2 regions of the Rahnella sp. P4_A8 genome follow, and region 2 is predicted to be linked to the other one. Evidence: predicted binding sites of a transcription regulator. Region 2 holds the regulator's gene; the other holds the start of a gene.
What was found. The regulator PhoB, encoded in region 2, activates phosphate uptake and scavenging genes when phosphate is short. The targets are predictions, from matches to a motif close to CTGTCATAAAACTGNCNNAT.

Region 1: the regulator PhoB is predicted to act here: its motif matches at 3,887-3,906, upstream of serA (phosphoglycerate dehydrogenase).

Annotation. Positions count from the first base shown of each region.
Region 1 covers NZ_JBFUHK010000027.1:44,959-50,955, forward strand. Annotated here, with positions in the region: gene zapA (cell division protein ZapA) at 216-545, shown strand; RNA gene ssrS (6S RNA) at 593-776, shown strand; gene AC1DUO_RS14720 (5-formyltetrahydrofolate cyclo-ligase) at 816-1,412, shown strand; gene asr (acid resistance repetitive basic protein Asr) at 1,684-2,094, shown strand; gene ydgU (small membrane protein YdgU) at 2,214-2,294, shown strand; gene serA (phosphoglycerate dehydrogenase) at 2,406-3,644, opposite strand; gene rpiA (ribose-5-phosphate isomerase RpiA) at 3,995-4,657, opposite strand; gene AC1DUO_RS14745 (LysR family transcriptional regulator ArgP) at 4,885-5,787, shown strand; gene AC1DUO_RS14750 (LysR family transcriptional regulator) at 5,816-5,997, opposite strand, start outside.
Region 2 covers NZ_JBFUHK010000031.1:15,322-21,318, reverse strand. Annotated here, with positions in the region: gene AC1DUO_RS15620 (helix-turn-helix domain-containing protein) at 1-303, shown strand, start outside; gene phoR (phosphate regulon sensor histidine kinase PhoR) at 337-1,656, opposite strand; gene phoB (phosphate response regulator transcription factor PhoB) at 1,679-2,368, opposite strand; gene sbcD (exonuclease subunit SbcD) at 2,596-3,834, shown strand; gene sbcC (exonuclease subunit SbcC) at 3,831-5,997, shown strand, end outside.

The DNA of each region.
Region 1 (5,997 bases), on a different contig from region 2:
GCTACCACCAAGGTCTGTCGTAGTACCAGATTAGCAGCCCGTGATGAGGTGGTCTTAAACATGAATGGCACGCTCTGAACAATCGGGCAGCAGTCAGCCGGTCATGGGGTTGTAACCTGGTATTGAGATAGTTATAGTGGCGCCCGCTTCCAACATCCTGCGCCAGGTCGTAGTGGTCACGTTGGGGCGGACGAATAAATCAGCAGGAAGGTGGCATGTCTGCACAACCGGTAGATATTCAAATTTTTGGTCGCTCTTTACGGGTGAATTGTCCGCCAGAACAACAGGAAGCACTGAATCTGGCAGCTGAAGATCTTAATCAGCGGTTGCAAGATCTGAAAGTTCGCACTAGAGTCACCAATACGGAGCAACTGGTATTCATCGCGGCATTGAACGTATGTCACGAACTTGCTCAGGAAAGGTTGAAAACGCGCGACTACGCATCCAATATGGAACAACGTATACGGATGTTGCAACAAACCATCGAGCAGGCATTGCTCGAACAAGGCCGGATCTCTGAACGTGAAGGGGCGCCTTTCGAATAACACACGTTGCTGACTGACTGGTCACAGGTCGTCAGAAACGGTAAAAAATTTCTCTGAGATGTTCGCCAGCGGGCCCGTCCCCTGAGCCGATAATTAGTACCAACAGAATGTGATGATCCGTAATCGGTGCGCATGCTCGGTCCGTCCGAGAAGCCTAAAGATTGCGACAGCACGTTCACCTTGAACCATGGGTTCAAGGGTTACAGCCTGCGACGGCATCTCGGAGATTCCCCTTTCTTTTTGGTACATCCCTTTCTGGTGTTTGTATCTATGCCCTACACGCCGCTTTTTGCTTCTGCCCGACAAACCATCCGCAGTGAAATACGCCAACGCAGAAATACGCTGACCGCTGAACAGCAAACTCATTTTGCGCTGCAGGCTGCAGAACGCGTTGCAACCCATCCGAAAATTCAGTCCGCCAGTTCAGTCTCCCTGTTTCTGTCCTTTGATGGTGAGCTGGATACCGCACCGTTGATCGCCCGTTTGTGGAACGAAGGCAAACAGCTTTGTCTGCCAGTGCTGCACCCTTTCTCGCCGGGTAATCTGCTTTTTCTGCGTTATACGCCCGATACGACGCTGGTGCGCAACCGGCTCAACATTCTTGAGCCACAACTGGATGTCACGCAGGTGATCCCACTGGCGCAGCTTGATATCATCCTGACACCGCTGGTGGCGTTCGACAGTGCGGGGCAACGTTTAGGTATGGGTGGTGGCTTTTATGACCGCACACTTGAGCGCTGGAAAGAAGGCGGGCCGTATCCGATCGGATTAGCGCACGATTGTCAGCATGTCGATGCTTTACCGGTGGAACACTGGGATGTGCCTTTACCTGAGGTCATCACGCCTGGAAAAGTGTGGAGATGGTGATGCCAGACGATATAAATCCACGGTAAGCAGAGTGCCAGCCAGAAATAGAAAGCACACCTCATAAGTATGTTGTAACTAAGCTTGAAATCCGCACGTCTCCCTCGCTTTTTAAAAACCCAACCAATTGAAATTAATAATACTTTCTCTTTATACATACCGTTACATGCCGAAACCAATCACTCACGGACAGCAAGGTTTGTCACGCCTATTATTCTCACATCGGCCCCGCAGTGGGGTAGACACACAAACCAAGATCCCTGAGGAATTAAAGATGAAAAAAGTATTAGCTCTGGTTGTAGCCGCTGCAATGGGCCTGTCTTCTGTCGCTTTCGCTGCTGAAACTACCGCAACGCCGGCACCTGCTGCTACCACAACCACCGCAGCTCCGGCTCATGCCACTAAGCATAAAGCACACAAGAAACCTGTTCAGAAAGCGCAAGCTGCCAAGAAACACAAAAAAGCCGCTAAAAAAGCGCCAGTCGCTCAGAAGGCGCAGGCGGCTAAGAAACACGTGAAACACGCTAAAAAAGCGGCTCCTGTTGCTCAGAAAGCGCAGGCGGCTAAGAAGCACGTGAAACACGCTAAGAAAGCGGCTCCTGTTGCTCAGAAGGCGCAGGCGGCTAAAAAGCACGTGAAACATGCTAAGAAAGCTGCTCCGGCTAAAGCAACTCCGGCAGCATAAGAAGTCACTAAGAAGTCTTTGTGAACGAATCTGTTCACTCTTATCAAGACTGAAAAATTTAACACCCGGTTCGCCGGGTGTTTTTTTCTCCGTTTTCTGCCCTGAGGTACTGACAGATGATGCTGCGCCGCTACCTGTTCGAAATCACTTTTTCATCAATGATCCTCTGCGGTCTGATTACCCTGTCCTTTTACTTCTGACGTTTTGATCCCCCCTTTATTCCCTCTGCAGACATTTTTTAACGCCCTGATGCCATAAAACAAAAAACCGCCTTTCGGCGGTTGGTATTTTGTCTGTTTCAGAAAGGCTTATCAGTAAAGCAAACGGGCACGAATGGTTCCCGGAATCGCCTTCATCAGTTGCAGCGCGGTAGTCAGCGTATTGATATCCGTTTCCGCATCAATCACCACATAACCGATTTCTGGGCTGGTTTGCAGGTACTGCGCAGCAATGRTGATACCCTGTTCCGCAAAAATCTGGTTGATGCTGGTCAGCACACCCGGACGATTTTCGTGGATATGCAGCAGACGGCTGGCTTTCTCGGTGTGCGCTGGCAGAGACGCTTCCGGGAAGTTGACCGCTGACAGTGTAGAACCGTTGTCAGAGTATTTCGCCAGTTTGCCTGCCACTTCGAGGCCGATACCTTCCTGCGCTTCCATCGTTGAACCGCCGATATGCGGCGTCAGCAGCACGTTGTCAAATTCACACAGCGGAGAATTGAACGGGTCACTGTTAGTCGCCGGTTCTTCCGGGAAGACGTCGATAGCCGCACCGGAAAGATGTTTGTTACGCAGCGCATTGCACAGAGCAGGAATGTCGATGACCGTACCGCGTGAGGCGTTGATTAACAACGCGCCCGGCTTCATCTGCGCCAGTTGCAACTCGGAGATCATGTCTTTGGTTCCGGCTGTTTCCGGCACATGCAGCGTGACCACGTCGCTGGTATTGAGCAATTCTTCCAGTGTGGCAATCGGCTGCGCGTTGCCCAAAGGCAGTTTGCTTTCGATGTCATAATAGAAGACGCGCATCCCCAGGCTTTCCGCCAGGATCCCCAGTTGCGTACCAATGTGGCCGTAACCGATAATGCCCAGACGCTTGCCGCGCGCTTCGAACGAGCCGACGGCTAATTTGTTCCAGACACCACGGTGCGCCTTGGCGTTAGCTTCAGGAATGCCACGCATCATCAGCAGCATTTCGCCCAGCACCATTTCCGCAACCGAACGGGTGTTGGAGAAGGGTGCGTTAAAGACCGGAATACCGCGACGGGTCGCAGCTTTCAGATCTACCTGATTGGTGCCGATACAGAAACACCCAACAGCCACCAGTTTTTCGGCTGCCTGGAACACTTCTTCAGTCAGCTGAGTACGCGATCGGAGTCCAACAAAGTGCGCATCACGGATCGATTCTTTCAGCGATTGCGTGTCTAAAGCACCTTTGTGAAATTCAATATTGGTGTAACCCGCGGCACGGAGTGTATCAACCGCACTTTGGTGGACGCCTTCCACTAACAAAAATTTAATCTTGTCTTTCTCAAGTGATACTTTTGCCATTTCCCGACCCTATATTTTTCTGGCTGAATTCGAACTGCAAGATGACTGCTCACAGTCAACATAACAAAAAATCCGCCATCATCAATACAAACGATTGCCTGCCCCCCAGCAGAAGGCTCAGCACGCCTGCCGGTTTTTAGCATTTCATGCTGGTTCAATTTTACTGTGCCAGACGTTCAGGAGGAGAAATACAGAAATGTGACATAAGTCACCAAATTAAAGCCTTTGAAGAAAAGATGATTCAGTCAGAAAATTATCATCTTCATAACATTGCGTTATGACAGCGCAATGACGAGGCTTAGGCTGGCTGCCTTGCCCTAAAGCAGCCAGATCTTCTGCTTATATTCTGATTACTTCAGTTTGACGGTTTTGACACCTTCAGAAGTCCCGACCAGCGCCACGTCAGCACCCCGGTTGGCGAACAGGCCGACAGTCACAACACCGGCAATACTGTTGATCTTATTTTCCATCGCGACGGCATCAAGAATGTTCAGGTTATGCACATCAAGGATCACATTGCCATTGTCTGTCAGCACATTCTGGCGGTATTCCGGCAGGCCGCCGAGTTTAACCAGTTCACGCGCAACATAAGAGCGCGKCATTTGGATCACTTCCACCGGCAGCGGGAATTTACCCAGCACATCAACCTGCTTGGAAGCATCCACGATACAGATGAATTTTTTGGCAATCGCGGCAATGATTTTTTCGCGGGTCAGCGCAGCGCCACCCCCTTTGATCATCTGCATCGAGCCGTTGATTTCATCCGCGCCATCGACATACACATCCAGCGAATCCACTTCATTGCTGTCGAAAACATGAATACCCAGACTCTTCAGTTTTGCGGTAGAGGCATCGGAGCTTGAAACCGCACCTTCAATCTGGCCTTTGATGGAACCCAGTGCATCAATGAAATGTGCGGCGGTGGATCCGGTACCGACACCGACAATGGTGCCCGACGTGACGTAATCCAGTGCGGCCCAGCCGACTGCTTTTTTCAATTCTTCCTGCGTCATAATGGCTTCTCTGTCTGATAACACGTAAGTGGCGTGAATAGTTCGGTGGAACGAAGAGTGCCGGTGATTATAAAGCATGTCCCGGCAATTTGGATAAACAACACCGCAGCCAGATCACACTTATTAAGTGCAATTGTGCTGCAAACACAAAGATTTTCCTCACCACAAATCCTGACAATCTGTGGCATAGTGTTCGGATAAAATTAAATCTAAGGGACAGAACTCCGATGAAACGCCCGGACTATAGAACGCTGCAGGCACTGGACGCGGTGATCCGTGAGCGCGGTTTTGAGCGCGCAGCGCAGAAGCTTTGCATCACACAATCGGCCGTCTCTCAGCGCATTAAGCAACTGGAAAATTTGTTCGGCCAGCCGCTGCTGGTTCGTACCGTTCCACCCCGGCCGACTGAACAGGGACAGAAATTACTGGCCTTGTTACATCAGGTGGAATTACTGGAAGAAGAGTGGCTTGGCAGTGACAGCAACAATGAAAGCAATGATACACCTCTGCTGCTTTCACTGGCGGTCAACGCCGACAGTCTGGCAACCTGGCTGTTACCGGCGCTGAAATCAGTGCTGGTTGATTCCCCTATCCGCCTGAATTTACAGGTGGAAGACGAAACGCGCACGCAGGAACGTCTGCGTCGTGGTGAAGTGGTGGGCGCGGTAAGTATTCAACCCCAGCCACTGCCGAGCTGTCTGGTGGATCAGCTTGGTGCGCTGGACTATTTGTTTGTGGGTTCGAAACCTTTTGCTGATCGCTATTTCCCGAACGGCGTTACCCGCTCCGCCTTGCTGAAAGCGCCTGCGGTAGCGTTTGACCATCTGGACGATATGCATCAGGCCTTCCTGCAACAGAACTTCGATTTATCGCCGGGCAGCGTGCCGTGCCACATCGTTAACTCGTCGGAAGCCTTTGTGCAACTGGCCCGTCAGGGCACCACCTGCTGCATGATCCCGCATCTGCAAATCGAGAAAGAGTTGGAAAGCGGCGAGCTGATCGACCTGACGCCCGGCCTGTTCCAGCGCCGTATGCTTTACTGGCACCGTTTTGCGCCCGAAAGCCGCATGATGCGTAAAGTCACCGATGCACTGATCGCCCACGGACATCAGGTGTTGCGTCAGGACTGACAGAATTATCCGGCGTGAAAAGCGGCGTTTAACCGCTTTTCTCCCGGACCATCTCGATCAATGCCCGCAGGCTCGCGGGCACATGCCGGTTGCCCGCGAAGTAGAGAAACAAACCGGGGATTGGCGGGCACCAGTCTTCCAGCACTGCAATCAGCCGCCCTTCTTTCAGCGCAACCTGCGCATAATCTTCAGGAACATACGCGATCCCCA
Region 2 (5,997 bases):
CGGATGGCTCAACGCTTCCATGATTCATCTGGCGTGGTAACCCAAACCACGATGCGTGAAATTAACAAAATAGTTGATGAAGCCGTTCAGGAGGAAAGACTGAAAGCCTTCGCAGAAAGCTCTGCTGAACGCATTCGCGCTTTGCGTGAAAAAGAAAAAATCAGTCAGGGCGTACTGGCAAGACTCATCAATATGTCCGCCAACAGCATTCAAAAATGGGAGCGGGATGAAACCAAACCCACCGGAGCGGCGCTGATCTTACTGATGCTAATTGAAGAAAAAGGTTTACAGATCATCTGCTAAAAGAAGCCACAGCTTGTTGCTGTGGCTTGATTTTTATCCCTTTACGCCGCTTTGGCTGGCCTGTTCCTGAGGAACAATCAACTTCGGCGCCAGCATAAACATAAACCGGGTACCGACGCCGACTTCACTCATGACTTCAAGTTTCGTGTGGTGATGGCTGAGCGCATGTTTGACGATTGCCAGTCCCAGTCCGCTGCCGCCGGTCTGACGTGAACGGGCTTTATCGACGCGGTAGAAACGTTCGGTCAGGCGCGGCAGGTGCTGCGGCGCAATGCCCGGTCCGTTGTCGCTGATCTGGAACTGTGCGCCATGCGGCGTTTGTTGCCAGCTGACTTCAATCCGTGTCCCCGCTGGCGTGTGGTTAACCGCGTTATACACCAGGTTCGACACCGCGCTGCGCAGTTGATCTTCATTACCAAAGACCTTCAGCTTGTCGTTTACGCGAAACACCACTTCATGCCTGCCGTTGCTTAACGTTTGCACTTCACGTTCGAGCATGCCGAGCATCACCGGAATATCGACTTTCTCGTGCAAATCAATATTCGCTGAGGCTTCGATTTTCGACAGCGTCAGCAGCTGCTTCACCAGCCCGTCCATGCGCCGCGTCTGTTCCTGCATGGTATCCAGCGCTTTAGTGCGGAAAGGCTCTTCCAGCTTGGCGTCTTCCATCATTTCCAGATACCCCTGCAATACCGTCAATGGGGTTCTCAGTTCATGACTGACGTTAGCGAAGAAGTTACGCCGTGCGCCTTCAAGCTGACGCATCTGGGTCACGTCGCGTGCCACCATCAGCAGTTGTCCTTCGGAATAAGGCATGACGCGAAACTCGACATAATGCTCATTATTGAGTTGTAAATTCAGCGCCCGGCTGAAATCGCGGGTCTGGATCCACAGCCGGAATTCCGGATAACGCAGCAGGTTGAAGATATGTTGCCCGTTATCTTCCGGCCAGCGGAAACCGAGCAAATCCTGCGCCAGTCCGTTACACCAGAAAATATTGCCATCTTCAGTGGTCAGCACCACGGCATCCGGCAGCGATTCGGCACCGCTGCGAAAACGTTTGATGAGCTGACCTAATTCCCGACGGCGACGCCGGTTGCGTATCTGCATCTGGTTCAGCCCGTAAAACAGCGGCTCCCAGCTCCAGCGCCCATTCGGTGGCGTAATGCTGCGGTCGAGCCACAGCCAGTGAGAGAGTTTAAGCTGGTTGTAATAATTCCAGCCCAGTGCCGCCATCAGCGACACCAGGAGGAGCCAGCCGAAATGGCCGACGAAGATACCGAGAATTAACGCTGGCAGGCAAAAGAGAAACAATTCACCCGCCAGTCGTTTCCATGACAAACGTTCTAGCACACAGATTCTCCGCTGTGAGGGCTCAATAACGCGTTGAAAAACGGTATCCGGTACCACGAACAGTCTGGATCATTCTGTCATGTCCACTGGTTTCCAGCGCCTTACGTAAACGACGAATATGCACGTCAACCGTGCGATCTTCCACATAAACGTTAGTGCCCCAGACGTTATTGAGCAACTGTTCGCGGCTGTATACACGTTCGGAATGGGTCATAAAGAAGTGTAATAACTTAAATTCGGTCGGCCCCATATCGAGCGCCTGCTCGTTGGCCATTACCCGGTGAGACGACGGATCCAGGCTTAAACCCTGCATGTCGATCACTTCTTCCACCGCCATTGGCGAGATGCGACGCATCACGGCTTTAATGCGGGCAACCAGTTCTTTCGGAGAAAACGGTTTAGTGATGTAATCATCGGCACCCACTTCAAGGCCGCGCACCCGATCTTCTTCTTCACCGCGTGCGGTCAGCATCATCACCGGAATTTCGCGGGTCAGTGCCTCACGTTTAAGATGCTTAATAAACTGAATACCGGAACCGCCAGGTAACATCCAGTCAAGCAGGATCAGTTCAGGGTAAGGTTCAACAAGCTGCCCAATCGCTGAATCAAAATCCTCAGCTTCTACGGCCTGATAGCCATTTTGTTCCAGTACAAAACACACCATTTCACGGATTGGAGCTTCGTCTTCAACCACCAATATACGTCTAGCCATCGTAGGTCCTGCCAATAGGTTAGCGATCTTTTATTTGATTGCGGGCGCCATTATGCGTCAGTTTTGTGACAGATTTATGAATGAAAAGAATGGTTCATTACAGTCAACTATGACAGATAATTTCCGGCCATCTTGCTGAAATTGGTCTGATTTATCGGGGACAGCTTCCCCTGCCGACGTTTATACTTTACCTCATTGTCGTCATCCAGGGTTCATACGGGAGTCTCATGCGCCTGATCCACACCTCAGACTGGCACCTCGGCCAGTACTTTTTCACTAAAAGCCGTGCAGCCGAACATCAGGCATTTTTGCGCTGGCTGACTGGTCAGGTGCAACAACATCAGGTCGACGCCGTGATTGTCGCGGGCGATATTTTCGACACGGGATCCCCACCCAGTTATGCCCGCGAATTGTATAACCGCTTCGTGGTGGAATTACAGCAAACCGGCTGCCAGCTGGTGGTGCTGGCTGGTAACCACGATTCTGTCGCCACGCTCAATGAATCGCGCGAGCTCCTTTCCTGCCTGAATACGCGGGTGATTGCCACCGTCGGTGAAAACCTTTCTGAACAGATTTTAGTGCTCAGTCAGCGTGACGGGAAACCCGGCGCGATACTGTGCGCTATCCCGTTTTTACGCCCGCGTGATCTGCTCGCCAGCCAGGCGGGACAGTCCGGCAGCGACAAGCAACTGGCATTGCAGGAAGCCATCGCCGCGCATTATGACGCGCTCTGGCAGGCTGCGCAGGCCAGACGTGACGAACTGGGCATGCCGCTGCCTATTATTGCGACCGGCCATCTGACGACTGTCGGTGTCAGTACCTCAGATTCCGTGCGCGACATCTATATAGGTACGCTCGATGCGTTTCCGGCGCAGGCCTTTCCGCCGGTCGATTATGTGGCACTGGGTCATATTCACCGTGCACAATGCGTCGCCAAAACCGAACATATCCGTTACAGCGGCTCGCCGATTGCCCTGAGTTTTGACGAACTGAGCAAAGCTAAAAGTGTGTACTTACTTGATTTTGATGGTGCGACGCTCAACGCCATCGACACACTGGAAATCCCGGTTTTCCAGCCGATGCAGATAATCAAAGGCTCGCTGGTGGAGATTGAACAACAACTGGCACAGTTCGAAGGCGGTGATCCGGCCAAACCGGTGTGGCTCGATATTGAAGTCTCCACCCAGGATTATCTCAGCGACATCCAGCGACGCATTCAGGCGCTGACGGAAGATCTGCCGGTAGAAGTCGTGCTGTTACGCCGCAGCAAAGAACAGCGCATCAACAGTATTGAGCAGCAGGAAAAAGAAACCCTCAGCGAACTGAGCGTCAGCGACGTGTTTGAACGACGACTGGCGCTGGAACCGGCCCCTGACGAGCCGCGTCAGGCTCGGATGCGCACGTTGTTTGCGCAGGTGGTTGAACAGGTTACCAACGGTCAGAACGCGGAGGATAGCGCACAATGAAAATTCTCAGCCTGCGTTTAAAAAACCTGAACTCGCTGGAAGGCGAATGGAAAATTGATTTCACCGCCGAGCCGTTTGCCAGCAACGGATTATTCGCCATCACCGGTCCGACCGGTGCGGGGAAAACCACCCTGCTCGATGCCATTTGTCTGGCGCTTTATCATCAGACGCCACGGCTGAACATTACACCAAGCCAGAATGAACTGATGACCCGCCACACCGCAGAATCGCTGGCCGAGGTGGAGTTTGAAGTCAAAGGTGTGGGTTACCGCGCTTTCTGGAGCCAGCGCCGCGCCAAAAATTCCCCTGACGGCAATCTGCAGGCACCGAAAGTCGAGCTGGCGTTACTGGCCGACGGCAAAATTCTGGCGGATAAAGTGCGCGATAAACTCGATGCCATCGCCACACTGACCGGGCTGGATTTCGGTCGTTTCACCAAATCCATGATGCTTTCACAGGGGCAGTTCGCCGCGTTTCTGAATGCCGATGCCAACGACCGCGCCGAATTGCTGGAAGAACTGACCGGCACCGAGATTTACGGTCTGCTTTCTCAACGCGTGTTTGAGCAACATAAAGAAGCGCGCATTGCGCTGGACGGTCTGCATCAGCGTATGGCCGGAATCGAACTGCTCAGCGAAGAACAGCGCCAGACGCTCGAATCACAACGTGCTGAACTGAACGCGCAGGAAATCAGCCTCAGTCAGCAGGCGCAGCAGCGCCAGCAGGATCTGAACTGGCTGCAACAGTGGCAGCAGGTGCAGCAAAAACAGCAGCAGTCTCAGCAACAACTGACCGCCGCAGAGCAGGAAAATCTGGCCGCCGCGCCGCAGTTACAGCAACTGGCGCGCAGCGAACCGGCAGAAAAACTGCGTCCGTTACTCAATGATCGCCAGCGCTGTCAGGATGACGCGCAGCGCCTTCAGCAATTACTGATACAACTGACGCAGCAGCAGGAGCAGCAGATTGCACAGATGACGCCGCTGAGTCTGGCGGTGGAACAGGCGCACACTGCGCGGCAGAAACAGGCGGAAGAACAGCGCCAGATGCAAACGCTGATCGAAGAAAAAATCCTGCCACTGGATAGCGAAATCGCGCAATGGCGCAAATCGCTGGTGGAAACACAACAGGCGGTCAGCGAGTCGCAGAAACAGGCTGGTGAACATAGCGCGACGCTGCAGCAAATCACGGCGGAACGTCAGAAACTGGATGAGGAAAGCCGCCAGCATCACACCCGTCAGGCCGCGCTGACTGAGGCCCTTAACGTCGCACAACAACGTCAGGCTGAACTGGAAAAACAGTACCCGCAGGTAGTGTTACAGAAACGTCAAACCGAACTCATGCAGCTCCGGCCGGTGCGGCAGCAGCTGTTTTCACTCGCGCAAATCTTCCCGCAACTGAACCAGCGCGTGCAGCAACAGCATAAAGATTTTGCGCAGTACCAGACGCTGCTGGCCGAAGAAGAACTGCGTCTGGGCGCGATCCGTCTGCAATGTCAGAAACAACTGGAACATCTGAACGACGTCAAGGCGCTGCATAAACAGGAAATGCTGATCGTCAGCCTTGAAGCCGAACGTGCGAATTTGCAAAGCGGCAAAGCCTGTCCGCTGTGCGGCTCAACATCACATCCGGCGATTGAACATTATCAGGAGGTTAAACCTTCTGAAACCGCGCAGCGCGTCGAGAAAATGCAACTGGAATTCGATGCAGCAAAAGCCAGCGGTATCGAACTGGCGGCGAAAATTAAAGGTCTGAAAGAGCAACAAACACGGCTGCAAACTCAGCTTGAGCAGGATCAGCAACAACTGAATGCGCATACCCTGAACTGGCAACAACTCAGTGCGCCGCTGAATCTGACGTTTACGCTGCATGATACCGCCGACATCACGCAATGGCTGACCGCCCGCGATGAGGAAGAGCAGCAGTCGCAGGCGCGGCTGAGCCAGCACGAACAGCTGGCGCGGGCCCTGCAACAGGCCAAAGATGCCCTGAACGACGCACTGAATGCACAGCAGAAAGTGCAGCAGCAAAGTGCCTTGCTGACAGAGCGCGTTACCCGGCTGGAAGAGATGCAGGCAAAATCTCAGCAAGACCTCGTGCGGTTGCAAAAGCAACTGGCGGAAGGTGAAAAATCCCTTTCTGAGCTGAATGCCCGACGCCTCGAAC